Regions from separate parts of the Bradyrhizobium sp. HKCCYLS3013 genome, predicted to be linked through region 3. Evidence: predicted binding sites of a transcription regulator. Region 3 holds the regulator's gene; each other region holds the start of a gene.
The links. The regulator LexA, encoded in region 3, represses DNA repair genes until DNA is damaged. The targets are predictions, from matches to a motif close to TGTTCNNNNTGTGTTCNG.
Positions count from the first base shown of each region.

Region 1: ACQR1F_RS28145 (putative DNA modification/repair radical SAM protein) is a predicted target of LexA. The motif match lies at 4,009-4,026, and genes of this name have one in related genera.
Region 2: ACQR1F_RS14090 (YifB family Mg chelatase-like AAA ATPase) is a predicted target of LexA. The motif match lies at 5,021-5,038, and genes of this name have one in related genera.
Region 4: ACQR1F_RS25925 (single-stranded DNA-binding protein) is a predicted target of LexA. The motif match lies at 2,694-2,711, and genes of this name have one in related genera.

Region 1 is NZ_JBNPTK010000020.1:123,501-131,059, reverse strand. Features, by position in the region: gene ACQR1F_RS28160 (error-prone DNA polymerase) at 1-1,284, opposite strand, end outside; gene ACQR1F_RS28155 (Y-family DNA polymerase) at 1,651-3,237, opposite strand; gene ACQR1F_RS28150 (ImuA family protein) at 3,137-3,925, opposite strand; gene ACQR1F_RS28145 (putative DNA modification/repair radical SAM protein) at 4,110-5,348, shown strand; gene ACQR1F_RS28140 (UdgX family uracil-DNA binding protein) at 5,442-6,926, shown strand; gene ACQR1F_RS28135 (TfuA-like protein) at 6,973-7,559, opposite strand, start outside.
Region 2 is NZ_JBNPTK010000006.1:279,213-286,771, forward strand. Features, by position in the region: gene coaA (type I pantothenate kinase) at 1-458, shown strand, start outside; gene ACQR1F_RS14080 (ATP-binding protein) at 507-2,741, opposite strand; gene ACQR1F_RS14085 (hypothetical protein) at 2,877-3,353, opposite strand; gene ACQR1F_RS14090 (YifB family Mg chelatase-like AAA ATPase) at 3,453-4,991, opposite strand; gene ACQR1F_RS14095 (DUF2336 domain-containing protein) at 5,205-6,275, shown strand; gene ACQR1F_RS14100 (outer membrane lipoprotein carrier protein LolA) at 6,295-7,083, opposite strand; gene ACQR1F_RS14105 (DNA translocase FtsK) at 7,252-7,559, opposite strand, start outside.
Region 3 is NZ_JBNPTK010000003.1:2,787-10,345, reverse strand. Features, by position in the region: gene ACQR1F_RS06790 (hypothetical protein) at 31-243, opposite strand; gene ACQR1F_RS06785 (ComEC/Rec2 family competence protein) at 386-2,689, shown strand; gene ACQR1F_RS06780 (hypothetical protein) at 3,078-3,518, opposite strand; gene lexA (transcriptional repressor LexA) at 3,809-4,507, opposite strand; gene ACQR1F_RS06770 (molybdopterin molybdotransferase MoeA) at 4,713-5,924, opposite strand; gene ACQR1F_RS06765 (LysR family transcriptional regulator) at 6,135-7,088, opposite strand; gene ACQR1F_RS06760 (MBL fold metallo-hydrolase) at 7,173-7,559, shown strand, end outside.
Region 4 is NZ_JBNPTK010000017.1:49,797-57,355, forward strand. Features, by position in the region: gene ACQR1F_RS25910 (outer membrane protein) at 1-443, opposite strand, end outside; gene ACQR1F_RS25915 (outer membrane protein) at 728-1,483, opposite strand; gene ACQR1F_RS25920 (outer membrane protein) at 1,677-2,420, opposite strand; gene ACQR1F_RS25925 (single-stranded DNA-binding protein) at 2,872-3,369, shown strand; gene ACQR1F_RS25930 (DUF2306 domain-containing protein) at 3,522-3,920, shown strand; gene gyrA (DNA gyrase subunit A) at 4,092-6,836, shown strand; gene ACQR1F_RS25940 (hypothetical protein) at 6,880-7,137, opposite strand; gene coaD (pantetheine-phosphate adenylyltransferase) at 7,430-7,559, shown strand, end outside.

The DNA.
Region 1 (7,559 bases), on a different contig from region 3:
GATGGCGCTGCGCGGGCGATAATGGATGACGGTGGCGATGATCGCGGCGCGGTGGCGGCCGTAGCGGCGATAGACATATTGCATCACCTCCTCGCGCCGCGAATGCTCGAAATCGACGTCGATATCCGGCGGCTCCAGCCGCTCCTTGGAGATGAAGCGCTCGAACAGCAGATCGATCTTGGTTGGATCGACCGAGGTGATGCCGAGCACGTAGCAGACAGCCGAATTCGCCGCGGAGCCGCGGCCCTGGCACAGGATGCCCTGGCTGCGGGCATAGCGGACGATGTCGTGGACGGTGAGGAAGTAATGCGCGTAGTTGAGCTCGGCGATCAGCGCCAGCTCCTTGTCGAGAACAGCGCGCAGCTTGTCATCGAGATGGTCGCCGAAACAGGTCTTGGCGCCGGCCCAGGTCAAATCCTGCAGATGCCCCTGCGCGGTCTTGCCGGGAGGCACCGGCTCGTCCGGATATTGGTATTTGAGCTGGTCGAGCGAGAAGACGATGCGGTCGGTGAAACGGATGGTCTCGGTCACAGCGTCGGGGTGGTCACGGAACAGCCGCGCCATTTCGTGGCCCGGCTTGAGATGGCGCTCGGCATTGGCCTGGAGCCTTCGGCCGATGGTCTCGATCGAAGCTTTCTCGCGGATGCAGGTGAGCACATCCTGCAGCATGCGCTGCTGCGGATGATGATAGAGGACGTCGTTGGTGGCGATCAGCGGCACTTTGCTGGAAGCCGCAAGGCGCGCGAGCCGCGCCAGCCGGCGGCGGTCGTCGCCACGATACAGCAGGCTGCCGGCCAGCCACACGCCTTCGGCGGGGCTGTCTTTCAGCCGTGCCAGGATTTTGCCGAGCACAGCCTCGTCGAAGCGATGCGGCGGCATCAGCACCACGAGCTGGCCTTCGATGAACTCGAACAGATCCTCGAAACTCAGGCGGCAGTCGCCCTTGGCGACCTTGTCGAGATCGCTGCCGCGCTTGCCGTGGGTGAGCAGCTGGCACAGCCGGCCGTAGGCGGCGCGGTCGCGCGGATAGACCAGGATGTCCGGCGTGCCGCAGGTGAACACCAGCCGTGCGCCGTAGAGCAGCTTCGGCTTGCAGCTCAGCCGGTCACTACTCAGCTCGCTATAGGCGCGGACGATGCCGGCGAGCGTGTTGTGGTCGGCGATGCCGATGGCGGTGAGGCGATACTCGGCGGCCTGATGCACATAGTCCTGCGGATGCGAGCCGCCGTGCAGGAAGGAAAAATTGGTGGTGATGCCGATCTCGGCATAGGGGTTAGGGGTCATGGGGTGATCGCCGAGGCTGGGCGGCGGCACGATGCCTGACCCTTAAAGGGATGATGTAAGCGCGCATCTTGCGGCTTGCTCGGCCCTCACCTCGCCCCGCTTGCGGGGGCGCGACGAGCTGCGCTCGCGCTGAGAGGTCGGATTGCATCGTCAGATGCAATCCGGGTGAGGGGGTACAGGTCTCACCACGAACACTTCCCGTGCGGCTGCCCCTCACCCCACCCCTCTCCCCGTGAAGAACGGGGAGAGGGAGCGCACCGTCCGCGCTGCAAGTGCTCGGATCCAATTTCCAGACAAGTGCGTTAACTTGCTCTCCAAAGGGGAAGTAGCGAGTTTGCCGCGAGATGTGTGTGATCGCTCCCGCCCTCATGCGAACAGCCCGTGCATGTACCAGGCGGGCTGCATCGGCAAACCGTTCTCCGGCTGCTCGAGCTCGCGGTCATACAGACCGTCGCGGTAGAGCCAGAAGCGCAGGCCGTGCTCGTCCTCGACGCGGAAATAGTCACGCGTGAGGCCCTGCCCGTCCGGCCGCCACCATTCCATCGCGATGCGCTCCGGGCCTTCGGCGCGCACGACGGCATGCGCCGCGCGGCGCCAGACGAAGCGCGCGGGCGGGCCGTCCGGTACGCCGGCGATCACCTGGATCGCCTCGGGGCGCGCGAACAGCCGCAGAGGTCGCAACGGCGGCTCGCCGTTGCTTCGCTCGGGCCAAGCGGCCGTGCTGGTGGCCGCCAGATGGTGCTGCGCTGGCAGCGGCAGCGCTACGCGCTCCGGAATATGCGTATCCACCGGCAGATGCACGACCACACGCTTGCCGCCGATGCGCGCGGCGATGCGGTCGATCAGGGCCGAGAGCTCATCATTGTCATGAACATGCGCGTCGAGATCGCGCTGCTGCTGCACCACGATCTCGCTGCGGCTGGCCGACAGCCGCATCATGTCGAAGCCGAAGCCGGGATCGAGCGGATCATTCAGCGCCTCGAGCCGTTCGCGAAACAGCCGGTCGATGACGGCGGCCTCGGTGACCGGCTGGCCGGTGTCGACCGCGATGACGCGCACCAGCCCATCGGTGCGGAAGAAGCAGGCCTCCAGCCGCCGCGCGCCCTTGCCCTGCTGCGCCATCGCCGCCACCAGCATCGCGGCCAGACTGGAGAGGCTCGCCGCGATCACGGTGTCGGTCGCGACCGGCTCGGCGAAGCGCTTGTCGACGATGTAGTCCGGAGGGACCTTTCGCGGGCTGATCGGCGCATCGGCCTCGCCCAGCGCCTGCGCCAGCACACGGGTGAAAGCGGCGCCGAACCGCGCGGTGATCTCGTTGCGGCCGCGCGACGCGACGTCGCCGATCGTCTTCAAGCCGGCGCGGCGCAGGCCGAGCGTGATCGCCTCGCTGCCGCCCAGCGCGGCCACCGGCAGCGGCGCCACCGCAGTCGCCTCCTCGCCATCAGGCACGATGCGGCCGTGCACCTGCCGGTTCAGCGTCCGCGCGCAGACGGCGTTGGAGGCGATCGCCGCCGACACAATGAGGCCGTGCGCGGTCAGCGCGTCGCAGACCGACCGCATCAGTCTGGCTTCGCCGCCGAACAGATGCACGCAGCCGGTGATGTCGAGCAAAAGCCCATGCGGGGGATCGAGCGCCACCAGCGGCGTGAAGCGGTCGCACCAGTCGGCGATGCCCTCCAGCATCTTTGCATCAGCCGCCAAATCCGCCTCGTGCACGACGAGATCGGGACAGACCGCGCGGGCATTGGCCAAGGGCTGGCCGAGGCTGACGCCGTGACGCGCCGCCGCCTCGTCCAACGAATGGATCAGCAGCATATTGGCATCCTTGAGGACGACGGCCTGCGGAAGGCCATCATGCGGATCGGCGGCGCGGCTGCGCTTGATGCGATCGATGGGCAGGCGCGGCAGCCACAGGCTGAGGATCCGCCGCCGGTTCGTTGAAACGGCATGCATCGGGGGTCCACTCCATGATCCATCGTCCGGTCTGGCCGTGACGGTTGCGAATGAGCTCGGCATCGAGGCGCGGTGCGCCCCACGCCATCCACGGCGCCACGGCAGGCGATGGCGCGGTGCGCACCACCCAGCGCGTCTCCGCGGTCGACGGCTCGGGCGCAGCCGCGATGCGCAACATGAGCGCTGTCACGCCGGACTCCTGCGCCGCCAGGGTCAGCTTGCGGCTGGCGACGAGATCGAGCTTTTGCGTCTCGCCCCACACCTCCAGCATCACACCGCCCAGCGCATCGCAGGCGAGCGCGTCGGCGGCGGTGCGCAGGGCGTGATCGAGATCGGGCGCGCGCACGATCACGAGTCGGCACGGATCGAGGCCGAGCTCGGCAAGCCCGCTCATCGACAGCGCGCCCATCTCGCGCTCGGCGAAATCCTGCCGGATCCAGATCAGCGGCCGGCGCGCGGCGACACGCGCGGCAAGCCCGCACAGAAAACCGGTCGCGGCCGCCGCCTGGCGGCCGGTTTCGGCGAACACCTCATGCAGCGCGCCGGTGGCGAGCCCACCCTGCAGCACCGCATCGGCCGCGTCATGGCCGAGCGCGACCCGGCGCAAATCATGTGCGCCATCTCCCGCCTCGAGACGGGCAATGCGGCCGCGCAGACGCGCGAGCGTATCCATGCGTGCGCCGGTCATCCGTCGCCGCTCCTCTTCAATCCATCGTGCGGGCGCTGCCGTTCTCAAGTGAAGCAGGCAGTTGAACCCGCGACGACCCTCTTTGTTCATGATACGTTCTAATATAAAGCTAACGCCTTCGAGAGAGTCAATCGGGATTGCCCCGGATACGATTCAACGAATGGAATCAAAGGGATTCAAAGGTATGGAGCTGCTCCGCAAGCTGGAGATCCTGGCCGATGCCGCCAAGTACGACGCATCCTGCGCCTCCAGCGGTACTGAGATGCGGGATTCCCGCGACGGCAAGGGTCTCGGCTCGACCGCGCCCGGCATGGGCATCTGCCATTCCTATGCGCCGGACGGACGCTGCATCTCGCTGCTCAAGGTTCTGCTGACCAATGCCTGCAACTACGACTGCCTGTATTGCGTCAACCGCGCCTCCTCCAACGTGCCGCGCGCCCGCTTCACGGTCGACGAGGTGGTGAAGCTCACCATCGACTTCTATCGCCGCAACTACATCGAGGGGCTATTCCTGTCGTCGGGCATCATCCGCAGCCCGGACTACACGATGGAGCAGGTCGTGAGCGTCGCGCGCAAGCTGCGCGAGGAGCATCGCTTCCGCGGCTACATCCATCTGAAGACGATTCCCGAAGCCGACGAGGCGCTGATCGCGGAAGCCGGCCGCTACGCCGACCGGCTCAGCATCAACATCGAGACGCCGCTGGAAGAGAGCCTGACGCAGCTCGCGCCGGAGAAGGACCAGCGCGCGATCCGCCGCACCATGGGCCGTCTCAGGCTGAAGCTCGACGAAACGGCGGAAGCCAAGAAGACGGTGCGCCGGGCGAAGCCGCCGCGCTTTGCGCCGGCCGGCCAGAGCACGCAGATGATCGTCGGCGCCGACGCGGCCAACGACCGCGTCATCCTGTCGACCTCGGCCAATCTCTACGGCGCCTACAAGCTCAAGCGCGTGTATTACTCCGCCTTCAGCCCGATCCCCGATGCCAGCCGCGCGCTGCCGCTGCAGGCCCCGCCTCTGGTGCGCGAGCACCGGCTGTACCAGGCCGACTGGCTGATGCGGTTCTACGGCTTCGACGCCGACGAGATCGTCGAGGAGAACGAGGGCATGCTGCCGCTCGACATCGACCCCAAGCTTGCCTGGGCGCTGCGCCACCGCGACCGCTTCCCGCTCGACATCAACACCGCAAGCCACGAGGAGCTGCTGCGCGTACCCGGCTTCGGCACCCGCACCGTGCAGCGCATCCTCGCGACCCGGCGCACCACCACGATCCGCCTTGCGGATCTCGCCCGGCTCAACGTCGTCCGGAACAAGGCGCTGCCGTTCATCGTTCTCTCCGACCACCGGCCGTCTCCGTCTTTGCTCGACGGTGCCAGCCTCAGAGCCCGGCTGCGGCCGAAACCGCAGCAGCTGGGATTTGGATTTTGACGGAAGCCGTCATCGCGAGCGCAGCGACGCGCGATCCAGGGGCGACACGACGACTCTGGATTGCTTCGTCCTCGCAATGACGTGAGGAGACAAATGCACGTCGTAACCCTCGACAGCGACACCGATTTCGACGGCTGGCGCCGGGCGGCGCGGGCGCTGGCGATGAACGACGTCAGGCCGGCGGATGTCACCTGGCGCGTCAAGGGCGCGGCGCCCGATCTGTTCGACGACCATGCTGACACCCAGCTGCCCGAGGTGCCCAAGGGCGCGTTTTCGGTGCCGACGAGCTTCATGGACCTGGCTGAAAGCGCGATCCTGCACGGCGACCCCAGCCGCTTCACCCTGCTCTACCGGCTGCTGTGGCGTCTGCGGACCAACCACGATCTCATGGACATCGCGACCGATCCCGACGTCGCGCAGGCCAATGCGCTGGCGCGCGCGGTGCGCCGCGACGTCCACAAGATGCACGCCTTCGTCCGTTTCCGCGAGGTCGGCCGCGAGCGCGAGTCACGCTACGTCGCCTGGTTCGAGCCGGAGCATCACATCGTCGAGCGCGCCGCGCCGTTCTTCGCCCGGCGCTTCGCCGACATGCCCTGGTCGATCCTCACCCCGGAAATCTGCGCGCATTGGGACGGCAGCCACGTCTCGTTCACGCCGGGTGTGAGCAAGGCCGAAGCGCCGTCGGAAGACCGCCTCGAAGAGGTGTGGCTGCGCTATTATGCCAGCATTTTCAATCCGGCACGGCTCAAAGTGAAGGCAATGGAAAAGGAGATGCCGAAGAAATATTGGCAGAACCTGCCCGAGGCCAAGCTGATCCAGCCGCTGATCGCGGCTGCCACCCGGCGCACCACCGAGATGATCGCCGAATCTGGCACCGAACCGCACAAGCCACAGAAGCGCGTCGAGGAGACCGCGATGACCCGCAAGCCGAAAGCCCACGCGCATGCTGCTGCTGAGACCTCACGTGATGTTGTCGCCGCCGATCTTGAGACCTTGCGTGAAGAAGCCGCGTCCTGCCGTGCCTGTCCGCTGTGGAAGGACGCCACACAGACCGTGTTCGGCGAAGGTCCTGAGCATGCGCCGCTGATGCTGGTCGGCGAGCAGCCCGGCGACAAGGAGGACCTCGCCGGCCATCCCTTCGTCGGCCCGGCCGGCCAGATGCTCGACCGCGCGCTCGCCGAGGCCGGCATCGATCGCAGCAAGGTCTACGTCACCAATGCGGTGAAGCACTTCAAGTTCGTGCCGCGCGGCAAGATCCGGCTGCACCAGAAGCCGAACACGCCGGAGATCAAGGCCTGCCGCCAATGGTACGAGCGCGAGCTCGCCGCCGTCCGGCCCGCTCTGGTCGTGGCGCTGGGCGCCACCGCTGCGCAGTCGGTGTTCGGCAAGATCACCCAGGTCACCAAGAATCGCGGCCATGTCGTCGACCTGCCCGAGGGTCCGAAGGCGATGATCACGGTGCACCCGTCCTATCTCTTGCGGCTGCCCGACGCCGACGCCAAGGCGCGGGAATACGAGCTGTTCGTGCAAGACCTGAAGATCGCCGCCGCCGCGCTCAGGCGCGCCCACGCGGCGTGACCGCCTCCCTCCCATCGGGCGTGGCGCGCGACGTGGCAGCCGTCCGTCAGGATTTGCGCGACGTGTAGACGTGCTCGCGCAGCAGGGCCTGGATCAGCGCGGCGCGATCCGCAAACCCGAGCGATCCCGCCAACTCCGCCTCGTCCTGGCCTCCGTCATCGGGCACTGCAGGCAGATATCTCGCCATCAGCTCGTCCTCGCTGATGCCGAAATCGGCCGGACAGCCGCCATCGATCTCCGCCAACTTCAGCACCTCGCATTTGTCGCGTGCGCGCGCCAGCAGATCCTCGAAATGGCCGTCGATCCGCGCCCAGTCGGCCAGCGCATTCAGGGCCGAGCCGTTGAGCCCCTTCCTGAACGAGCGTATGCGCGCCTCGTCCAGCATCAGCTCCAGAAACTCCGACCGGGTCAGGCCGTTGCGCGCGATCCATGCCTCGAGCTCGGCCGGGTCCATCAGAGCCCTGCTTTGCCGAAACCGGATGATCTCCGCGCTCAGCGCCTGGGCATCGACCCTGACGCCGCGGCGCTTGGCCTCCGATGCGGCGAGAAATCGCGCGATCGCCTTGTCGGACAGGTCGCCGCCGCGCGCGGCCAGCAGCCGCAGCTCGTCCATCAGTTGCGGCGTCCCGTCCG
Region 2 (7,559 bases), on a different contig from region 3:
GCCGCCATCCGGTGCGCGCGCCGGTGTATTCCCATCTGAGCTACGACATCGTCCCCAATCAGTGGACCGAGATCGACCAGCCGGACATCCTCATCGTCGAAGGCGTCAACGTGCTGCAGACCGGTCCGCTGCCGCGCGACGGCAAGGCCGTGCCGGTCGTCTCCGACTTCTTCGACTTCTCGGTCTATATCGATGCCGACGAGGCGATCCTGCGCAAATGGTACGTCAAGCGCTTCCTGTCGCTGCGCGACACGGCGTTCCATGATCCCAGGTCCTACTTCAACCGCTACGCGCTGCTGTCGGACGAGGAGGCCATCGCCACCGCGATCGCGATCTGGGAGCGCACCAACCTGGCCAATCTCGAGGACAATATCCTCCCGACACGGCCGCGCGCGACCCTGATCCTGAAGAAGGGCGCGGATCACGAGATCGAGACGGTGGCGCTGAGGCGGCTGTAAACGGGGCCGGCGGGCGCGGCGCCGGGCTGATCCGCCCCAACTAATTCCTTACGCTGGCACCTGTCGCGCCGCCGCCAGATTCGCCAGTGCCTCGTCGAGCTTGTCGCGATCGATCGGCTTGACCAGGAACCCATCCATGCCCGCCTCGAAGCAGGCGTAGCGGTCCTCGACCAGCGCGTTGGCCGTCAGCGCCAGGATCGGGGTGCGCCCGCCGGGCTCGCTGGCCTCGATGGCGCGGATGCGCCTGGCGGCAGCAATGCCGTCGAGCTTCGGCATCTGCACATCCATCAGGATCAGATCGTACGGTGCGCCGGCCGAGCGCGCCGCGAGCCAGGAGTCGAGCGCCGCTTCGCCATGCACGGCGATGTCGGCGTGATGGCCGAGCTTGGTCAGCAGCGAGCGCATCAGGAGCGCGTTGATGTCGTTGTCCTCGGCGACGAGGATCGACAGGCCCGCGCCGGCCTGAGCCGCGATCGGCGGCGCGATCGTCGGGACCGGATCGTCGGCGAGGACCGTGCCGTCGGTATCGAAGCTCACGCGCGCGGCGAGCGAGGCGGCCCGCAGCGGCTTGACCAGATAGCCGTGAAACGGCGCCGCCGGTGCCAGCTCGTGGCGGCTCGCCGGCGTCACCAGCACGATCAGCCGTGTCGTATGGTGGTGCGCGACCCGGCCCAGACGCAGCGATTCATCGCTGCCGATGGCGTCGTCGACCAGCACGGCATGCCAGGCGCGTTCGGGCAGCAGGGCCTCCGCCACCTCGGCCTCCGCGACCAGGCAGGTCTGCGCGCCCCAGTTCTGCAGGCGCCGTTCGATCAGCTCGGCCTGCAGCCCGGCCGGCGCGACCAGCATGATCGACTGTCCGGCGAGGTCGGGGCCGCGGAAGCTGTTCTGCTCGCCGCGCTCCAGCGCCGGCGGCAGCGGCACCGCCACCTCGAAGGTCGAGCCGGCGCCGAGCTGGCTTTGCAGCGAAATGCGCCCGCCCATGCGCTTGACGATCCGGTCGGAGATCGCGAGCCCGAGCCCGGTGCCGCCGAAGCTGCGCGCCACGCTGTCGTCGGCCTGCTCGAATTCGCGGAAGATGCGCTCCTGCGCGTCGGCTGCGATGCCGATGCCGGTGTCGCGCACCTGGAAGCTGATCTCGTTCGGCCAGATGCCGGGCTCGGCGATCAGGGCAACGCCGCCCGTCGCGGTGAACTTGATGGCGTTGCCGGCGAGGTTGAGCAGCACCTGCCGCAGCCGCGCCGCGTCGCCCGTCACCCAGGTCGGCAGCCGCTCGTCGAGATAGGCCGCGATCTCCAACTGCTTGGCCTGCGCGCGCGGCGCCAGCAATTCGGTGATCTCCTCGATCAGCGCCGCCAGCGAGAACGGCTGCGCCTCGAGCGCCAGCTTGCCGGCCTCGATCTTGGAATAGTCGAGCAGCTCGTTGATCAGCGACATCAAGGCCTCACCCGAGGTGCGGACCGCCTTGGCGTAGGTCGTCTGCTCCGGCGTGAGCTGCGTGTCGAGCAACAGGCCGCTCATGCCGAGGATGCCGTTCAGCGGCGTGCGGATCTCGTGGCTCGCCATCGCCAGGAAGCGTGACTTGGCGCGGTTCGCGGCGTTGGCCTGGTCGCGCGCCTCCGCCAGCGCGCGCTCGGTTTCGGTGCGGTCGGTGACGTCGCGGCCGACACATTGCAGCAGGGCGGGCTGGCCGGCGTCGGAACGCACGAGCGCCTCGCGCCACGCGATCCAGCGCGGTCCGATCGCGCTCTCGATGCGCTGGTCGTGGACGCGCGTGCCGTTCGGCTCCAGCGCGCTGTCGCCCTGCTCGATCAGCTGGAAGGTGAACGCGCTGCCGAGCAGCTTGTCGCGGTCGAGACCCGCCATCCGGCAATAGGCGTCGTTGACGAAGACGATGGTGCCGTCGCGGGCGCGCATGACGATGAGATCGCCCTGCTGCTCGAACAGATTGCGGGCGCGCTGCTCGGCTTCCTGGAGCTCCCAGTTCCGGTCGGCCAGCACCTCGTTGTGAAGTGCGATCTTGTGCAGCTTCCTGGCGACGAAGCGCAGCCGCATGCTGAGCGTGGCCAGGCCGACGCAGGCGAGCGCGAACAGGAAGCTGGCGCCGATCGCGAAGGCGTGCGGATTGTAGCCGGAGTTCGGGGAGACGCTGGCCTTGATGAAGCCGTAGGCGCCGCCGAAGCCGGCGGAGAAGATCATCAGCGAGCGCAGGATCGCGAAGATGGTGCGGTGACGGCGCATGAACCGGCGCAGGCGCAGCCTGACGTGAAAAATCGGTCCCATCTCGATCATCCCCAGCTTCCGATCCCAATGTCCTCGCCGACCCGCACCATGCGGCGTCGGTATTGCTGAGACTTTGAAAGGTCATGCCCACGCCAGCCGGCGGTGCAGAGATGGTGAACCGGGGGTTAGCCCGAGTCACAGAACCGGATTGGCCGGCGATGAGGAATGATTGCGGGCCGCGACGATCAGTGCGGCGGCGTCCCTGGCCGTCGTGTGGCTGGAGCGGACGTAGATGCGATAGTCGGCGCGGCCATCGGCATCATCGCGGGCGAGATAGATCCGCTGCGAACCCGCAAGGCGATCAGCCGCGATCGCGACGACCTGGGTGGCGGCCGTGATGCCGCAACCCCGATCCTCTTCCACGGGCGCATCGTCGACCACGACGACATCGGCCGCCTCCGGACTGTCCGCCAGGGCCACGCGCACCGTGGCGAGCGCGGGATCGTCGGTGAAGTCGACATGCAGATCGGCGTGGAACGGCGCCGATCCAAGCGAGGCGCTGTCGGCGCCGACGGCAATGCAGGGCTGCGGGGAGGGTGCCAATTCGACCTTGGCAATGACCACGGCCGCGATCAGCGGCACGGCCGAAACGATGACCTTGAAACGCAACATGATACGCACCGACGCGGCAGGCCTGAGGACGAAACGCGGGCCTTATGGTTGTCGGAGCGTAAAGAGAAGTCGTTACCAGAGTGTTGAAGGGGCGGGCAGTCACGCCGCGTGACGATTGTCCTCCGCCAGCGCGCGATACGACAGCGCTTCGGCCAGATGCAGCCGGCCGATCGCCTCGGCGTGATCGAGATCGGCGAGTGTCCGCGCCACGCGCAGCACGCGGTGATAGCCGCGCGCCGACAGCCGCATCGTCTCGGCGGCCTCGCGCAGCAGCTTCTGGCCGGGGGCGTCGAGCTTGGCGATCTCGTCGAGCACGGCGGCGGGCGCTTCGGCATTGGTCCTGACCTGCGGCAGGCCCGCTTTGGCATAGCGTTCGCGCTGCAGGTCGCGCGCGGCGGCGACGCGGGCAGCGACCTCGGCCGAGCCTTCCTTGGACGGCGGCAGGATCAGGTCGGCGGCGGTGACGGCGGGGACCTCGATGCGCAGATCGATGCGGTCCATCAGCGGGCCGGAGATGCGCGTCTGGTAGTCGGCCGTGCAGCGGTCGATGCGGCCGCGCTTGCAGGCATAGCCGGGCTCGAAGGCGTTGCCGCAGCGGCATGGATTCATCGCCGCGACCAGCATGAAGCGGGCAGGGTAGGTGACGCGGTGGTTAGCGCGCGAGATCGAGACCTCGCCGTTCTCCAGCGGCTGGCGCAGCGAATCCAGCACGCGCGGATCGAACTCCGGCAACTCGTCGAGGAACAGCACGCCCTGATGCGCCAGCGAGATCTCGCCGGGGCGGGCGCGCAGGCCGCCGCCGGTCAGCGCCGCCATGCTGGCGGAATGATGCGGGCTGCGGAACGGCCGCCGGTTGGTCAGCGCGCCGCCCTCGATCTCGCCGGCGACCGAGGCGATCATCGACACTTCCAAGAGCTCGGCCGGCGACAGCGGCGGCAGGATCGAGGGCAGCCGCGCCGCCAGCATCGACTTGCCGGCGCCGGGCGAGCCGATCATCAAGAGATGATGCCCGCCGGCGGCGGCGATCTCGAGCGCGCGCTTGCCGCTCTCCTGGCCCTTGATGTCGCGCAGGTCGAGCAGGCTGGCAGGCGCCTCCTGGATCTTAGGCTGCGGCCGCGACAGCACCTGCGTGCCCTTGAAATGGTTGGCGATCTGGATCAGCGATGTCGCCGCGATGATCTGCAGATCGGGGCTCGCCCACGCCGCCTCGGCGCCGCAGGCGGCCGGGCAGATCAGGCCTTCCTCGCGGCCATTGGCGCCGATGGCGGCGGGCAGCACGCCGGCGACCGGCGCGATCGAGCCGTCGAGGCCGAGCTCGCCGAGCACGGTGAATCCGCCGAGCGCATCCGGTGGAATGGCGCCGATCGCGGCCATCAGGCCGAGCGCGATCGGCAGATCGTAATGGCTGCCTTCCTTCGGCACGTCGGCCGGCGCCAGGTTCACGGTGATCCGCCGCGCCGGCAGCGCCAGCCCGGAGGCGATCAGCGCCGAGCGCACCCGCTCGCGCGCTTCCGACACCGCCTTGTCCGGCAGCCCGACAATCGTGAACGCCGGCAGTCCCGGCGCGACCTGGACCTGCACGTCGACCGCGCGGGCCTCGATGCCTTCGAAAGCGACGGTGGAAACGCGCTGGACCATGATGCCCCTCCCGTCTGGGCATTGTTCGCAAGAACAATACGGGAACATTGTCGTTGCCGCGCTCTGCTGCAATCCATTAACGACAGCCGCGTGAGGTTGCAGCTCCGGCCGCTGGGCTTAACGCCCCTTTAGTCCGGCCTTCGCATTCTTCCGCAATCGATGATCGACCCGCGCCTCCGTCACGGCCGAGAGGCGCCCAACGAGGGACGTGTGATGCCTCCAGCGCCTGCGGCAGCTCCGACCGCCAAGACGCCCGCCGGTGATGCGCGGACGGTGTCCGAGCTCGCCACCGACATGCTGCGCCGGACCACCAGCCTGTTCCTGGCCGGTCCACGGCCGGCGTCCGCCGAGCAGCTCGATCTCTACGATCAGATGTTTGCCCGGCTGATGCCGCAGGTCGCGACCGAGCTGCTGGCCGAGCTGAGCATGGCGCTCGCCGGCGTGGAGCGCGCGCCTTACGCGACGGCGCGGATGCTCGCCGTTCACCCCGAATTGCGCGTCGCCGGGCCGATGCTGGCCAAGGCGGCGGTGCTCACCGAGCGCGACCTCGCCGAGTTCATCCGCACCGGCAGCCCGGCGCATCTGGCCGCGATCGCCAGCCGCAGGGGCATCGGCGACGCCCTCACGACGCAGCTGATCGCGCGCGGCTTTCCGGCGGTGCGCATGGCGCTGGCGCAGAACCTCACGTCAAAGCTGTCCGAGGACGGCTATCGCAGCCTGTTCAAGATCGCCGAGCGCGACGAGGATCTCGCCGAGAAGCTCGCGCTGCGCACCGACCTGCCGGCCAAGCTGTCGCGCGCCTTCGTCGCCGCGGCCAGCGAGGGCGCCCGCGCCCGCTTCATCAAGGCCGCACCGCCGGCGACCCGCGCGACCCTTCAGGCGACGCCGACCCGCTCGCCCGGCGCGGCGATGCGCGCGATCTGGGACTATCAGCAGGTCAAGGCTGAGGTCGCCGCCCTCAGCCGCACCGGCAAGCTCGGCGACTCCGCCGTCAACCGCTTCTGTGCCACCGGCGATTTCCCTGCCGTGATCGCGGCGCTGGCGCTGCTCTGCGTCGTCACCATCGAGACGATCGAGACGCTGCTGGAGGAGGATCGCCTCACGGATCTGCTGCTGGCCTGCAAGGCGGCACGGCTGAGCTGGGCGACGACGTCGATGATCCTGCGCGACCGGCCCGGCTGCGACGCGCTTCCAGCCGATGACCTCGAAGAGGCGCGCAAGCGCTTCGAGAAGCTTGCGCTGTCCGAAGCGCAGTGGAAGGTGCGCGGGCTCGAATCGCGCTGAGCGAGCGCGGGAAGCGGCGTCAGCCCGGCGGGGTCGACGGGTAGGCCGTGAAGTCGATCTTGAACATCGCCGGGTCGAGCTTCTTGGTCGTATCGAGATTGTAGACGGCAATCGTGGTGTCGTAGCCCTGCGGATCGGTCACGGTCCACTGCTTGAGCTGACCGTCCTTGGCGCCGAGCATCAGCATCAGCCGGCTGGTGCCGATCAGGGCCTGCTTCTCCTCGATCGTGATCGTGACGTAGAGGTCGTCGGCGGCGACCGCGATCACATTGGTGTCCTTCAACAGGTCGATGCGGTCGGACAAGAGATAGCGCAGCGGCGTCTGCGACAGCGGATAGACGTCCTGGGTGGCGAGCTTGCGGTCGCGCACCACCAGCGAGGAGCCGTCGGCGATGATGTCGATCGGGGTCGGCGGGTCATATTCGAAGCGGACCTTGCCGGGCTTCTGGATGTAGAAATCACCCTTGGTCTTGCTGCCGTCCGGGCCGACCTGAACGAAATTCCCGACCAGCGTCTGCAGCGACGACAGATAGGCGCTGACCTTGGCCGCCTGCGCCTTCTGGTTGGCGTCGAACGAGGTGAAGATGCTGGCCGGCACGTTGCGCCGGGGATCGGGAATGACCGGATTGGGCGGGGCCGTCTGCGTGGTCGAGGGGCTCTGGCCGGCCCGCTGCTGGTCGGAGGCGCTGAGCTGGGAGCCGCTCTTCGGGCCTGATTTCGGAGCCGGCGTGCCTTGCGCGGCGGCGTGACCGGACGCTCCGGCGATGGAGCATGTCGTCACGGCGCAGGCGACCAGCCAGGCGCCGATCCGGCGCCCGCGCCAAGCTGCGTGATACGAAAACGTGCTGTTCAACAAGGAGCTTTTCAAAACGACGTCCTGAGGTTTTACGCGTTCTATCCCGGTTCGGCCGGGCAGCGTGATCGTAATCGCGTGAAGATCGGGCACCGAAGCGGCGTTTCTGCGGCCATCGGGCCGTCAGAACCCGCCTTCCTCCTCGGGCACCAGGATCTCGCGCTTGCCGGCGTGGTTGGCCTGGCCGACGATGCCTTCCTGTTCCATCCGCTCCATCAGCGAAGCGGCCTTGTTATAGCCGATCTGCAGCCGCCGTTGAATGTAGCTGGTGGAGGCCTTGCGGTCGCGCTTGACCACGGCGACCGCCTGCGAGAACAGGTCGTCGCCGCCGCCACCGCCGCCCATGCCGGTGGCGTCGAACACGGCGCCATCCTCCTCGCTCGGCTCCTCGGCGGTGACCGCCTCGAGATATTCCGGCGAGCCCTGGGCCT
Region 3 (7,559 bases):
GGCGAGCGGAAGCCGCGGGACGCTTGCAGCTCAGCTGATCGCGTCCTGGCCGGCGTTCGTCAGGGTCGGCACACCGTCGGTGAGCTCGACGAGCCCGCGCTCGGCGAGGAGCGAGAGGTCTTCCTCGGCGACTGGGGACAGCGTGAGCCGGTGGGCCTTGATGTCCCGGAGAGTCCAGCGGAGGTGGATCGCCCTCTCGAGCGCGAGATCGGCGAAGGGGTCGTCAATACCTTTAGGGTCCATACTCCGATAAGCGCGTGCGATGCGAAAAGTTCCAAGCCAGGTGCGCGTGCAGAAAGCCAGGATTCCCGTTCCGTTCTGCTAGGCGGCCTCGCGCAGCTTCCGATAGCCTTCCCGCCCGGTCGGGTAGCGGGTGGTGTTGGCAATGGCGGAGCCGGTCAGGCCGCCAGCAGGACGTCCAGGAGGGCGGCGCGGGATCGCGGGCGTGATGGCCGACGTCTGGCCGCCGCGGGGCGCGCTGGCCGGCGGCTGGCCCGCGGTCGGCTCGAGTGCCTCGTCGGCATTCGCCGCGCGCCTCAAGATCTGGGCGGCCGAGGAGGCCGGGGCGGGCCGGCTGCTGCCCTGGGTGCCGGTGGCATTCGGGGCCGGCATCGCGCTGTATTTCACCGCCGATCACGAGCCTGTGCTCTGGATCGCCGCGATCGCGGCGGCGCTGCTCTGCCTCGTCGCCATCATGATGCGGCGGCATCGGCTGTTTCCGGCGGCCGTGATGATCGCGGCGGCGGCGTGCGGCTTTGCCACCGCGACCATCAAGACCGCGTGGGTGGCGCATCCGGTGCTGGCGCGGCCGCTGTATTCGGTGGCGCTGTCCGGCTTCGTCGAGGCGCGCGACATCCGCGAGCGCAGCGACCGCATCGTGCTGCGCGTCACCGCGATGGAGAGCCCGCGCAACGCGATCACGCTGGCGCGCGTGCGGCTCGCGGTGCGCAAGGGCGCGGCGCCCGAGGTCGGCAGCTTCGTGCAGCTCAAGGCGCGGCTGCTGCCGCCGATGGCCCCGGTGCGGCCGGGCTCCTACGATTTCGCGCGCGACATGTTCTTCCAGGGCATCGGCGCCTCCGGCTTCGTGATGGGCGCGATCACGACGGCGCCGCCGCCCCAGGCCGTCGGCTTCGGCCTGGGCTATGCGGCGGCCATGCAGGGCCTGCGCGACGCGATCGACGCACGCATCCGCGCCCGCCTGTCGGGCGACGAGCGGGCGATTGCCACCGCGCTGCTGACAGGCCGGCGCGACGCCATCACGCCCGATGTCAACGACGCGATGTTCGTCTCCGGTCTCGGCCATGTGCTGTCGATCTCAGGCTATCACATGGCGGTCGTGGCCGGCGTCGTGTTCTTCGCCGTGCGCGCGCTGCTGGCGCTGATCCCAGGCCTTACCGTCAGCCACCCGATCAAGAAATGGGCGGCGGCCGCGGCGCTGGTCGCGGCGGCGTTCTATCTGTTGCTCTCAGGCGCGGAGGTCGCGACCCAGAGATCGTTCTTCATGACGGCCGTGGTGCTGATCGCGGTCATGGTCGACCGCCGCGCCGTCACTTTCCGCACGCTCGCGGTCGCGGCGATGATCGTGCTGATCGCAGCCCCCGAGGCGCTGGTGCATCCGAGCTTCCAGATGTCGTTCGCGGCAACGCTCGGCCTGGTCGCGCTGGTGCAGTTCGGCCTGCCCAGGCTGTTCGCGACGCCGGACAGCTCCACGACGCAGCGCGTCGCGCTGTGGGGCGGGCGCGAGCTCGCGATGCTGCTGCTGGCCTCGCTGATCGCCGGGCTCGCGACCACGCCCTATGCCGCCTTCCATTTCCATCGCGTGACGCCCTATGGCGTGCTCGCCAATCTCGCGGCGATGCCGGTGGTCTCGGCGCTGGTGATGCCGGCCGGCCTGATGGGCCTGCTGGCGGCGCCGTTCGGCCTGGACGGCATCTGGTGGTCGCTGATGGGCCTCGGCATCGACTGGATGATCGCGGTGACGCGCTGGGTGGCGGCGCTGCCGGGCGCGGTCGGGCGCATCCCGGCCTTCGGCATCGGCCCGCTGATCCTGGCCAGCCTGGGCGTCATCCTGATCGGCCTGCTGCGCACACCGCTGCGCTGGTTGGGCGCCGTGATGCTCTCGGCCGCCACCGTCTGGGCGGCCGCGACGCCGCTGCCCGACGTCCTGGTCGCCGGCGATGGGCGCGCGGTGGCGGTGCGCGGCCGTGACGGACGCCTGCATGTGATGCGCGCCGGCAAGGATGTGTTCGCCACCAAGGAGTGGCTCGCGGCCGACGCCGATGCCCGGCTGCCGGCGGACGCCTCGCTCGCCGATGGCGTCTCCTGCGACGAGGCGGGCTGCGTGGTCGCGATGGCCGACGGCCGCTTCGCCGCCATGACCTTGCGCGCTGAGGCGCTCGCCGACGATTGCGCCCGTGTCGCGCTGATCGTCACCGCGCGCGCCGCGCCGTCATCCTGCGCGGCGGCCGTGATCGATCGCGAGCGGCTGCGGCAGCAGGGCGCCTTGTTGCTGGTGCAGCAGGGCAAAGGCTTCGCCGTGACGCCGGCGCGCGCCGGCGGCACTGACCGCCCATGGTGGCCGGCGCCCGCCGAGGCCGGCGAGTTCGACACGACGCTGACGCCGCGTGCGCCGGCCGCGCGGCTTCAGGACGCGACGCCGCCGGAGACGGAGCAGGGCGAGCAGGATTGAGCGCCCGGGCAGCTCGAACGTGCCGAGATGATACTCGGTGTCGTCTGGTCCATCGAACAGCGAGGGCCCTTCGACCAGCGTGAAAGCAGCGCCCGGATAGCGTTGCCAGATGGCGACGTCATCAGCCGTGACCGTCAGCCATCCGAACGCGAGCATGTAGCGGCCGGGCTCGGTGATCCGTCCGGCCTTGTTCCAATCGATCTTGTTGACCACGGCGGCAAGCTCCCCCGGCAAACAATGCCGGCCGAGGGATGTCGTTCCTATCCGATGCGATGCCGGGGCGTGAGATTCGCCCGAGAGGACTTTGCGCTTGCAGAACCCAAGTTGACCAAGTCTCCCACCGTCGAAAGCGCGCTCACGACCGACAGAAATGCCGACGCGCAGACCCTCAGGTGATGCTGATGCGGCGAATCGGTGTGGCCGGCGACGTCGGCACATCCTCGGCGATGTCCGGGCGACGCTCTGCCGGCTGCTTGCTGACCGGCAATTGCAGCACGGTGACGCGCTGGCCCTCGCAGAGCTGGGTCACCAGCACGTGGCGGCCGTCGGCGAACTCGATCGCGTCGTGATGGCGATCGGGAATGTGCGTCTCGATGCTGTTGAACTTCGCGACGCGCTCGCGGATCGTCCGGGTCCAGAGCCAGCGGCTGTCGTAGCGGACGTCCTCGGCGAAGGCCAACTCGGTGCCGGGCAGCATGCAGACTGCGACGGTCGGCTCGCTCTCCAACGCGAAGCCGCGGGTGGCGGTGCCACGGAAGGTCATCGAGATCAACGTCTCGCCGACCTTGGCGGGACGGGACGCAACCGCATGGAGGCTGTAGTCACACATCGGATCGCTCCTCGTTGAGAGATAGCCGACCCACGCTCCCCCCGGACAGGCGCAGGCCTCTATCAGAGTGGACATCGATGGTGATGTTAGCGCGCGCTTCGCGGCAATTCTGCGCTGATCTGCATCGCGTGTGCCCGCGGCCGATCACAAGCGTTTGAGCATGCCGCGCTGCACATCATGAAGTGCATTCGCGTGTGGCGTATTTTGCTGGCTGCTTCCAGCTTGGCTGGCTTCTCGCTCGGCGGCGACAGCGCGTGCGCCCGCCGCCGATCGACCGATCCCATTCGCGATCAGTACTTGCGGTACAGCCCGACCAGCTTGCCTTGGATCTTCACCCGGTTCGGCGGCAAGATGCGCACCTCGTAGGCGGTGTTGGCCGGCTCCAGCGCGATCGATGCGCCGCGGCGGCGGAAGCGCTTCAAGGTGGCTTCCTCATCGTCGATCAGCGCCACCACGATGTCGCCGGTGTCGGCGGTCTCGTTGCGCTGGATCAGCGCCATGTCGCCGTCGAGGATGCCGGCATCGACCATCGAGTCGCCGCGCACCTCGAGCGCGTAGTGGTCGCCGTTGCCGAGCATGTCGGCAGGTACGCTGATGGTGTGGCTGCGCGTCTGCAGCGCCTCGATCGGGGTACCGGCGGCGATGCGGCCCATCACCGGCACCGCCACGGGGCGCTCGCCATCGTCCAGCGCGGGAGTGCTGGTGCGCACCTTGCCGAGATTGCCCTCGATCACCGACGGCGTGAAGCCGCGACGGTTGCCCGCGGCCTGCGACAGCTCGGGCAGCTTGATCACCTCGATCGCGCGGGCGCGATTCGGCAGCCGGCGGATGAAGCCGCGCTCCTCGAGCGCCGTGATCAGGCGATGAATGCCGGACTTCGAACGCAGATCGAGCGCATCCTTCATCTCGTCGAAGGACGGCGGCACGCCGGCTTCCTTGAGCCGCTCGTTGATGAACCGCAGAAGTTCGTACTGTTTGCGCGTCAGCATCTCGACCTGGTCCCCGGTTTGTTGTCGTCCGAGTCCAGGAGCTGCGCCTTGAGCACAAGCCGGCTGAGAGCGCCCTGGAGTCGGACCGTCATCGCGTCGCCCGCAACATACTAAAAACAAATCATGAACGGACACTATATGTTCGATGTGTGTTCCGCAATCCTAAAAATATGATGAACGGACCGGGCTTTACCGGGGAAGCGGCTCAGTTCGGCAGGCGCAGGATCTCGCACGGGCTGCCGGCAGGCGCCTTCGGCGCAAACGCCGGCCGGATCACCAGCGCCTGCGACAGCGCGAGATTGCCGAGCAGCGACGAATCCTGCTGCGTCACCGGTGTTGCGACCAGGGTGCCGTCGGCGCGCTCCTTGAGCTGCGCCCGCAGATAGTCCTCGCGCGAATCGTTCGCCCCCAACTCGCGGCCGAGCAGGGCGGTCTCGCGCGGCATCACGGCCTCGTCGCGGCCGAGCAGGCGCCGAATCAGCGGCACCATGAACAGGATGGCGCAGACATAGGACGACACCGGATTGCCGGGCAGTCCGATCACCCTGATGTCGCCGAGCCGTCCGTGCATCATCGGCTTGCCCGGCCGCATCGCGATCTTCCAGAACGCCATTTCGACGCCCTCGGCCTCCAGCGCCTGCTTGACCAGGTCGTGATCGCCGACCGAGGCGCCGCCGGTCGTGATCAGGACGTCGGCCTCGGCCGCGCGGGCGCGCCGGATTCCAGCGACCGTCGCCTCCATCGTATCCGCGGCGATGCCGAGATCGATCGGCGTCGCGCCCTCGCTGCGGACCAGCGCCCGCAAGCCGTAGCCGTTGGAATAGACGATCTGCCCCGGGCCGGGCGTCGAGCCCGGCATCACCAGCTCGTCGCCGGTGGCGAGCAGCGCCACCTTCGGCCGCCGCCGCACCGGCAGCGCCGGATGATTCATGCTGGCCGCCAGGGATAGGTCGCGGTCGCTGAGTCGGCGCCCGGCCTTCAGCAGCACCATGCCCTGGTGGAAGTCGACGCCGGCCGGCCGGATGTGCCGGCCTGTGATCGCGGCCTCGGTGATCACGACATGGCCGTCCTCGGCGATCGTGTCCTCCTGGATCACCACCGCGTCGGCGCCTGCGGGGACAACGCCGCCGGTGAAGATCCGCGCCGCCTCGCCGGGCCCGACCACGCGATCGAACGGCCGTCCCGCCGCGACCTCGCCGATCACCTTCAGCCGCGCCTTGGCCTTGGCTGCGTCGGCCGCGCGCACCGCATAGCCATCCATCGCCGACATCGCCTGGGGCGGCTGCGTCCGCAGCGCCGCGAGGTCGCGGGCCAGGATGCGGTGATAGGCCTCGTCCAGCCCGACCATTTCCTCAGCCAGCGGCTCGGTGCCGGCGAGCACCGCGGACAACGCATCGGAGACCGGCATCAGGGCCATGGGATTACCTTCGGACGAAGACGGGCAGATCGACTGAATCGCGTTCTAACCGAACGCGCACGGCGCGGCCAAGGGCCTAACCCCTCTCTGCGTTCCGATCGCCTGAAGGTGTGTCGCCCGGCCCGACGCCTCACGATCGCGCGAGAAACTCTGCAATCATGCCGGGGGGCAGTCGCGATCTGCTCACGTGCACACGGAGTCCAGACGGAGCTATCCGGCAGCCGCGCGACAGGCGGCGCGCTCGGTGGTGTGCAGGATGTTTGCCACCATGTTCCGCAGCCAGACCGATGCGGCATCGCGGTCGAGCTGCAGCGGCCAGACCATCGAGACCGCCGGCAGCCGCAACTTCAACGGCGCCGGACAGAGCGCCAGCCCAAACCGGGGTCCGTAGAGCCTTGCCATCCGGGTCGGGATCGTGGTGATCACCGGTGAGGCGGCCACCGTCGCCAGCACGCTGAGGAAATCCGAGGAGGCCGAGACCACGTTGAGCTCGGTCCCGATCTCATCCAGCGCCGCCTCCAGGCAGCCCTGCAGGCTGTTGGTCAGCGTCACCAGCGCGTGCGGAAGCGACAGATAGGCATCCAGGCCGATCGGCGCTTTCATCGCGATGCGCTTTGGATTGTAGACGCAGCTCAGCGCCTGCTCGAACAGGAACTGGGATCGGTGCCGCAGCGCCACCGCCTCGAAGCAGCCGACGCCGACATCCAAGGCGCCCTCGTCGAGCAGACGATGCACCTCGTTGCGTTCGGTCGGACGGCTGAGAAGCCGCACGCCGGGCGCCGTTCGACGCAGCTCCGCCGTGAGTTCGGGGATCAGCAGCAGCTCGACCTCGCTCGAGAATCCCAAGCGGATGGTGCGCTGCTCGGTCGCTGGGTCGAACTCCGGTGCGGCGTGCAACGCAGCCTGCATCTGGGCCAGCGCCGCCCGAACCGGTCCGGCCAGCACCGCAGCCTTGGGGGTCGGCTGCATGATCGTGCCGACGCGGACGAACAGCTCATCCTGCAGCAGCACGCGAAGCGTCGACAGCGAATGGCTCATCGCCGGCTGCCCCACCTTCAGGCGCGCCGCCGCGCGTGTCACGCTGCGCTCCTGCATCAGCGCGTCGAACGCGACCAGCAGATTGAGGTCGAAGGAGCGAAGATCGAAATGATCGATGGACTGCATGAGTTGGATCGATTTGAGGAATGCATGACCTAATCGTAGATCTCGGCCCAGACAAGATCACCGTTCGGATCGAGGCCGCCAAACATGCAGGACATCACGACCTATCGCGTCGGGGACGCCACCATCAGCAGGATTTTCGAGATCGGTCTCGATGCGGTCGAGGGGGAGTTTCTGTTTCCAGGCGTGGACGCCGCCAGCATCGCCCGCGAACGCGGCCGTTTCGGGCCGGGATCGGTCGATCCGCGCACGGGATCGCTGCGCCTGAGCATCCATAGCTGGCTGGTGCGGACGCCGGAGCGCGTGGTGCTGATCGACACGGCCACCGGCAACGACAAGGAGCGGCCCGGCGCGGCCGTTCTGCATCGCCTGAACGAGCCGTTCCTCGACCGATTGCGGGCGGCCGGCGTCGCCCCCGACGATGTCGACCTCGTCCTGATGACGCATTTGCATGCGGATCACGTGGGCTGGAAT
Region 4 (7,559 bases), on a different contig from region 3:
GCATAGCCGACCTGGCCGGTGAACAGGCCGATCGCATCGGTCTTGGTGGTGTTGGTGATGCCTGCAGCCAACGCAGCCGTGCTCGCGTTCGACGACTTCAGGTCGGTCCAGTCGCCCTGGGCCTCGACGCCGAACACCCAGCTCGCCGCCTGCCAGCGATAGCCGACCTGGCCGCCGATGAGTCCGCTCGAGGCATTGTGGCAGCCTTCGGACTGGGCCGGCACGACCGGCACGCCGCCGACGCGATTGAGCGTCCAGCAGTTGTGGCTCCAGTCGGCGCCGCCATTGACGCCGAGGTAGAACCCGGCCCAGCTCGGCAGCGGCGTGACATAGGCCGGCGGCGGCGCCTTGCTGTAAGGGCGCGTCGCGAAGTCGGCCGCGGAGGCCGGCGCCAGTCCCAGCGCCGCGGCTCCAGCGGTCAAGATCAAGGTCGTCTTCTGCATTCGTCTCTCCCCAGTCCCATAACTGTCCTCGCACCGGATCCCTCCGATCCGGGCCCACGCGAAGGTGGCCTGTGGCTGGTTGTAGGAGAGACTGCTTTCTAAACTCGTGATCGGCAGCAGGCGTGCGGCGGGATGTGTCGAACGTGCTTAAGCGCGGGTAAAGATCGCGGCCGTCGCGCCGATCGTGGAGCTGTCCCGAGGGCACGCATGGTGAGCGCCTGGCGCGTCAGGCCTCGAGTGCCAGTCTTCGAGCGCGCCAGTCTTCGAGTGCCTGTCCTCGAGGGTCAGTGCTTGGAGACGACGGGACCGCCCCAGCGATAGTTGACGCGGACCGTCGCCATGTCGACGTCCTGGCCGACCGCATCGGTCCGGCCCGCGGCTCCGCCGGGAACACCGGAGAAGCCCAGGGTGCGGTTGCCCATGAACAGGTGCTCGTATTCGGCTGCGACCGACCAGTTCTTGGCGAAGCCGACCTCGACACCGGTGCCGACCGCAGCCCCCCAGCGCGTGGCGCTGGACTGGTCGAGAGCCGCGCCCGTTGCCGTGGCGAGACCGTTGTACTTCTCGCTTGCGACCGCGGCGCCGCCCTTTACGTACCAGAGCACGTTGTTCCAGGAATAGCCGACCTGGCCCGTGAACACGCCGATGCCGTTGATCTTGGTCTGGTTGGTCACGGCCGGGGCGAACTGGCTGGTGTTGCTGCCCTTGAGGTTGGCCCAGTTGCCCTGACCTTCGACGCCGAATACCCAGCCGCCAGCCTGCCAGCGATAGCCGATCTGGCCGCCCGCCAGCGCGCCGGTCGCATCGTGGCAACCCTCGGCGTTGGTCGCAGCGACGCCGGCAAAAGTGACCTTGTTGGTCCAGCAGGTGCGGGAGGATGCGCCGCCGGCGTTCAGGCCGACATAGAAACCACTCCAATCATAGATCGTCGCGATCATCGCAGGCGCTTTGGTGAAGGTGCGCGCGGGCAGATCGGCAGCGATGGCCGGCGCAATCCCCAGCGCCAGCGAAGTTGTCGCCCCCAGCAACAGCCTTCTCATCGCATTCCCCAAACCAAGTCCGACGCCCGCACGCACGCTCTCACCAACGCCCACCCGCCGGACCTTGATAGCCCCTTCCGCCGTAAAAAGCCGTCACCCAAAGGACACAACGGCTCGGCAAGTACCGGTTCTGGCACGCAAAAAAAGGCCGGCGCGAGGCCGGCCTTTCGACATATTCGCTTTTGGCGTGCGATCAGTAGCGCGACATGCCCGGACCACCGAAGTGGTAGGAGATGCCGGCCTTGACGGTATGGACGGTGTCGCTCCACTCCGAGCGGTTGGTCGCGACCGGGGAGTACTGGATCGAGCTCTTGCCGAAATCGAGATAGTTGTACTCGACCTTGGCCGACCAGTTCGGAGCGAACATGTACTCGGCACCGGCGCCGATCGTCCAACCCCAGCGCCAGTCGTTCTGCACGAACACGTTGCCGGGAACGCCATCGTAGCGGTGCTGCAGATCGCCGACCGTGGCACCGCCGCTGACGAAGAGCAGTGCCGGACCCGTGGCCCAGCCGAGCCGGCCCTTGATGTCGCCGAAGCCGCGCAGCTTGGTGAAGTAGGTGTCACCGACGCCGGCGTTGATCACGGCCGAGCGGCCGTCGATGTCCGCCCAGTGATAGTCGCCCTCGAGGCCGAACACGATGTTGTCGACCTGCCAATTGTAGCCGATCACGCCGCCGGCGAAGCCGCCGGTGATGTCGTAACGCTGCGTGCCGGCAAAGATCGCCGTATTCGGCGCACCGAAGAAGGTCTCATCGCTGCGGCCCCAGCCGCCACCGCCCTGCAGACCGAGATAGAAGCCGGCCCAGGTCGGAAGCGGAGCGGGCGCCATCACCGGGGCCTTCGTGTACGGGCGGGCGGCGAGATCGGCGGCTCCCGCCGGCGTCAGCGCCCCCAAAACCATCAAGCTGACAGCTCCAAGAAAAATTCTTTTCATCCCAAGTCTCCCGCTTTGGGCGTCTCCAAAATGGTCCCCGGAGACGCACGTCTGTGAAGTTGGTGCGACCACGCTTGCGGCCCCAATCCGTCCTCAAATATACGCGATTCAACCCTGGATACCGTCTCCCAAAAGCCACAGGCGGGGAGGAAGTGGGGCGATGTAAGCTGATGAAAGTTAATCGCTTTTTCGTGATTGACGGAACTTTTTCGCGGTTCCATTGGGTTCCATCGGGTTCCTTGGAACTCGACGCACGGTTGTAGACACAGGCGCGCGAACAAAACTGGAACAATGGCCGTCCGCCTGCTATATGTGGATAAACAATGGACGAGGCGGGTGGACCGCGCGGCAACCGTATAGGGTCCGCCGCGAGAGGAAGGGTTAGCCACCGGACGCCGTGAGGCCGGTGTGGACGGCCGGTCCGATGATCGAGAACCGCGGGAGAGTGGTGATGGCGGGTAGTGTGAACAAGGTGATTCTGGTCGGCAATCTCGGCAAGGACCCCGAGATCCGGCGTACGCAGGATGGGCGGCCGATCGCCAATCTGAGCATTGCGACGTCGGAAACGTGGCGCGACAAGGCGACCGGCGAGCGCAAGGAAAAGACCGAATGGCACCGTGTGGTGATCTTCAATGAAGGTCTCTGCAAGGTCGCCGAGCAGTATCTGAAGAAGGGCGCCAAGGTTTACATCGAGGGCGCGCTGCAGACCCGCAAATGGACCGACCAGAGCGGCGTCGAGAAGTACTCGACCGAGGTCGTCCTGCAGGGCTTCAACTCGACCCTGACGATGCTCGATGGCCGTGGTGGCGGGGGCGGCAGCTTCTCCGATGACATGGGTGGCGGCGATTTCGGCAGCAGCGGTCCGTCGATGGCGCCGCCGCGCCGCGCGGTTGCTTCGGCCGGCGGTGGCGGACGCAACAGCGACATGGACGACGACATTCCGTTCTGAGCCGCCTGCGTCCTCGGTCGATACAAGGTGGCTTCCGTCCGTGTCGGGACGGGAGCCGGGGCGATCACCTCGGGTCTCGCATTGCAGGCGATCGCGCGCGTCTGACGTTTCGTTCGCTTGAGCTGTGCGTAACCTGACCACCGGGGTGTTGCATGAGCTTCGCACCGCTGCTCGCCGCCGAGCCCGCCGTCCTGCTGCACGCTGTCGCCGCGATGACGGCGTTCGCACTGGGGCTGGTCCAGTTCGCAGCCCCGAAAGGGACCTTGCCGCATCGAACGCTCGGCTGGATCTGGGTCGCTCTCATGGCCGCCGTTGCGGCCAGCTCGTTCTGGATTCACACCATCCGGCTGGTCGGTCCCTTCAGCCCGATTCACCTGCTGTCGCTCTATACGCTGGCCGTGCTGCCCGTTGCGGTGTGGGCTGCGCACCGCCATCGGGTGGGGCCCCATCGCCGGGCCATGATCACGCTGTTCTCCGGCGCCCTCGTGATTGCCGGACTGTTCACGCTCATGCCTGGACGGATCATGCACAAGGTGGTCTTCGGCCCATAGCCAAACAGGGTTCCCGGAGCCTGCCATGGGCGGCCGCGGCAACCGGTTAAGTCCCTGGAAAGGCGAGCAGAAAAAGCGCGCTCCGAACCCCCTTGGGGGTGGCTAGCGGCAGCGCCATGCGCTATATGATTCCAAGCGATTTTCGCGTGTCAAAACCGACCGGTATCCCCTTTGTCCGATAAAGAAGATGAGAAGCCCGGCGAGCCGGGCGGACCTTCCGACATTCGTCCCGTTTCCATCCTCGACGAGATGAAACGCTCCTACCTCGATTACGCGATGAGCGTGATCGTGTCGCGAGCGCTGCCCGATGCGCGCGACGGCCTCAAGCCCGTGCACCGGCGCATCCTGTATTCGATGTACGAGCAGGGGCACACGCCCGACAAGAAGTATGTCAAGTCCGCCCGCGTGGTCGGCGACGTCATCGGTAAATACCATCCGCATGGCGATCAGTCGATCTACGACGCCATGGTGCGCATGGCGCAGGACTTCTCGATGCGCGTGCCGCTGATCGACGGCCAGGGCAATTTCGGCTCCGTCGACGGCGATCCCCCCGCGGCCTATCGATACACCGAAGCGAAGCTCGCCAAGTCGGCGATTCCGCTGCTCGACGACATCGACAAGGACACCGTCGACTTCCAGGCCAACTACGACAATTCCGACCAGGAACCGTCGGTTCTTCCGGCCAAATATCCGAACCTGCTGGTCAATGGCGCCGGCGGCATCGCGGTCGGCATGGCCACCAACATCCCGCCGCACAATCTCGGCGAGGTGATCGATGCCTGCATCGCGCTGATCGACAATCCCGCGCTCACGATCGACGACCTCATCAACATCATTCCGGGGCCGGATTTCCCGACCGGTGGCATCATCCTCGGCCGCGCCGGCGTCCGCTCGGCCTATCATCTGGGCCGCGGCTCGATCATGATGCGCGGCAAGGTGACGATCGACACGATCCGCAAGGATCGCGAGGCGATCATCATCTCCGAGATTCCCTACCAGGTGAACAAGGCGACGATGGTCGAGCGCATCGCCGAACTGGTGCGCGAAAAGAAGATCGAAGGCGTCGCCGACCTGCGCGACGAAAGCGACCGCGACGGCTACCGCGTCGTCGTCGAGCTGAAGCGCGACGCCGTGCCGGACGTCGTGCTCAACCAGCTCTACAAGTTCACGCCGCTGCAGACGAGCTTCGCCGCCAACATGCTGGCGCTCGACGGCGGCCGCCCGCAGACGATGACGTTGAAGGACCTGCTGACGATCTTCGTCGCGTTCCGCGAGCGTGTCGTCACGCGCAGGACCAAGTTCCTGCTCAACAAGGCGCGCGACCGCGCTCATATCCTGGTCGGCCTTGCCGTGGCCGTCGCCAACATCGACGAGGTCATCCGGGTCATCAGGACGTCGCCCGATCCTGCGACCGCGCGCGAGGCGTTGATGTCGCGCGACTGGCCGGCGCGCGACGTCGAGGCCGTCATCACGCTGATCGACGATCCGCGCCACCGTCTTTCCGAGGACGGCACCATCCGGCTGTCGTTCGAGCAGGCCAAGGCGATTCTCGACCTGCGCCTGCAGCGCCTGACCGCGCTCGGCCGTGAGGAGATTTCCGACGAGCTCGACAAGCTCAAGGTCGAGATCAACGACTATCTCGACATCCTGCGCTCGCGGGCGCGGGTACAGGGGATCATCAAGGACGAGCTCGCCGCTGTTAAGGCGGAGTTCGGCACGCCGCGCCGCACCGTGATCGCCGAGCAGGAAGGCGAGGTCGAGGACGAGGACCTGATCCAGCGCGAGGACATGGTCGTGACCGTGTCGCATGCCGGCTACACCAAGCGCGTGCCGCTGTCGGCGTATCGGGCGCAGCGCCGCGGCGGCAAGGGCCGCTCGGGCATGCAGACCCGCGAGGAGGATTTCGTCAGCCGGCTGTTCGTGGCCTCCACGCACACGCCGGTGCTGTTCTTCTCGTCGCGCGGCCAGGTCTACAAGGAGAAGGTCTGGCGGCTGCCGATCGCGGCGCCCAACGGGCGTGGCAAGGCGCTGATCAACATCCTGCCGCTGGAGCAGGGCGAGCGCATCACCACCATCATGCCGCTGCCGGAGGATGAATCCTCCTGGGCCAATCTCGACGTGATGTTCGCGACCACCGGCGGCAACGTCCGCCGCAACAAGCTGTCGGATTTCGTCGACGTGCGCCGCTCCGGCATCATCGCGATGAAGCTCGACGAGGGCGAAGAGATCGTCAACGTGCAGATCTGCACCGAGCGCGACGACGTCCTGCTCACGGCGTCGGGCGGGCAGTGCATCCGCTTCCCCGTCACCGACGTGCGCGTCTTCACCGGTCGGACCTCGATGGGCGTGCGCGGCATCGCGCTCGCCGGCGGCGACAAGGTGATCTCGCTGTCGATCCTGCGCCATGTCGAGACGACCTCGGACGAGCGTACGGCGTACTTGAAGATGCGCCGGGCGATGTCGGGCGATGCTGCCACCGAGGAGCCGGTCGAGGCCGAGGGCGAGGAGGCGGCCGCTGGCGCGATCCAGCTGTCGCAGGAACGCTATGTCGAGATGTCGGCGCAGGAGCAGGTGGTGCTGACCGTCTCGGTCAACGGCTACGGCAAGCGCACCTCGTCCTACGAGTACCGCACCACCGGCCGCGGCGGCAAAGGCATCGTCGCGATGTCGGTCAACAACCGCAACGGCAAGCTCGTCGCCTCATTCCCGGTCGAGGATGGCGATCAGATCATGCTGGTGACGGACAAGGGGCAGTTGATCCGTTGCCCCGTCGACGGCATCCGCATCGCGGGACGCTCGACGCAGGGCGTCATCGTGTTCGACACCGCCGATGATGAGCACGTCGTTTCGGTGGAGCATATCGGCGAGGAGGCCGAGAACGGCAACGGGAACGCTGACCAGGCGAATGGCGAATAGGGCGTAGCGAATAGCGGACGACGCAGGTCTTTCGCTGTTCGCCTCACTGCGTCCGCTCGACCGAGACCATCCTGGCCTCGCGGATGGTTCCCCGGGTTCCGGCGCTGCGCAGGCAGCCCGCCTCGAAGTTGGGCCAGGCCTGCTGCGAGCAGTCGCGGCCGATCAGGCGGATGTCCAGGCGGTCCGCCTTGGCCAGCGGACGCGGCACGCTGGCTTCGACCTGGGGAGCGAAGCCGGGCAGGAGGGTGATGCCGGCAGCCACCAAGCCGGCTGCTGCGACTGCAGATAGCGCTTTGATCATGACGGTCCCCTGTCTGGGCCGTTCGGCCCGTGTTCGTTAACGATTTGATAACCAGATCGGGTTTCGAGACGTCTTCGCGGGACGGGCGAATTGGTTTCGTCTCGGCGCGAGCGTGTTTCATGTCGGATGTTCCGACGAAACAATCGCGGTAGCCGACCACGGTTCCGGCCCACCGGCGTCGCACCTCGTTCCATCGCAATGCAGTCTCTCGGCCGCTCTTTGCCCATCACAGCCACGCCAGCGCGCCTGACGGCGGCTTGCCGGCCTGTTCCGGGCGGTATAGGACGAGCGCATGCAACGCATTGCGCTCTATCCGGGCTCGTTCGATCCCGTCACCAACGGCCATCTCGATGTGGTCCGGCAGGCCGTCCACCTCTGCGACCGCCTGATCGTCGCGGTCGGCGTGCATCACGGCAAGAAGC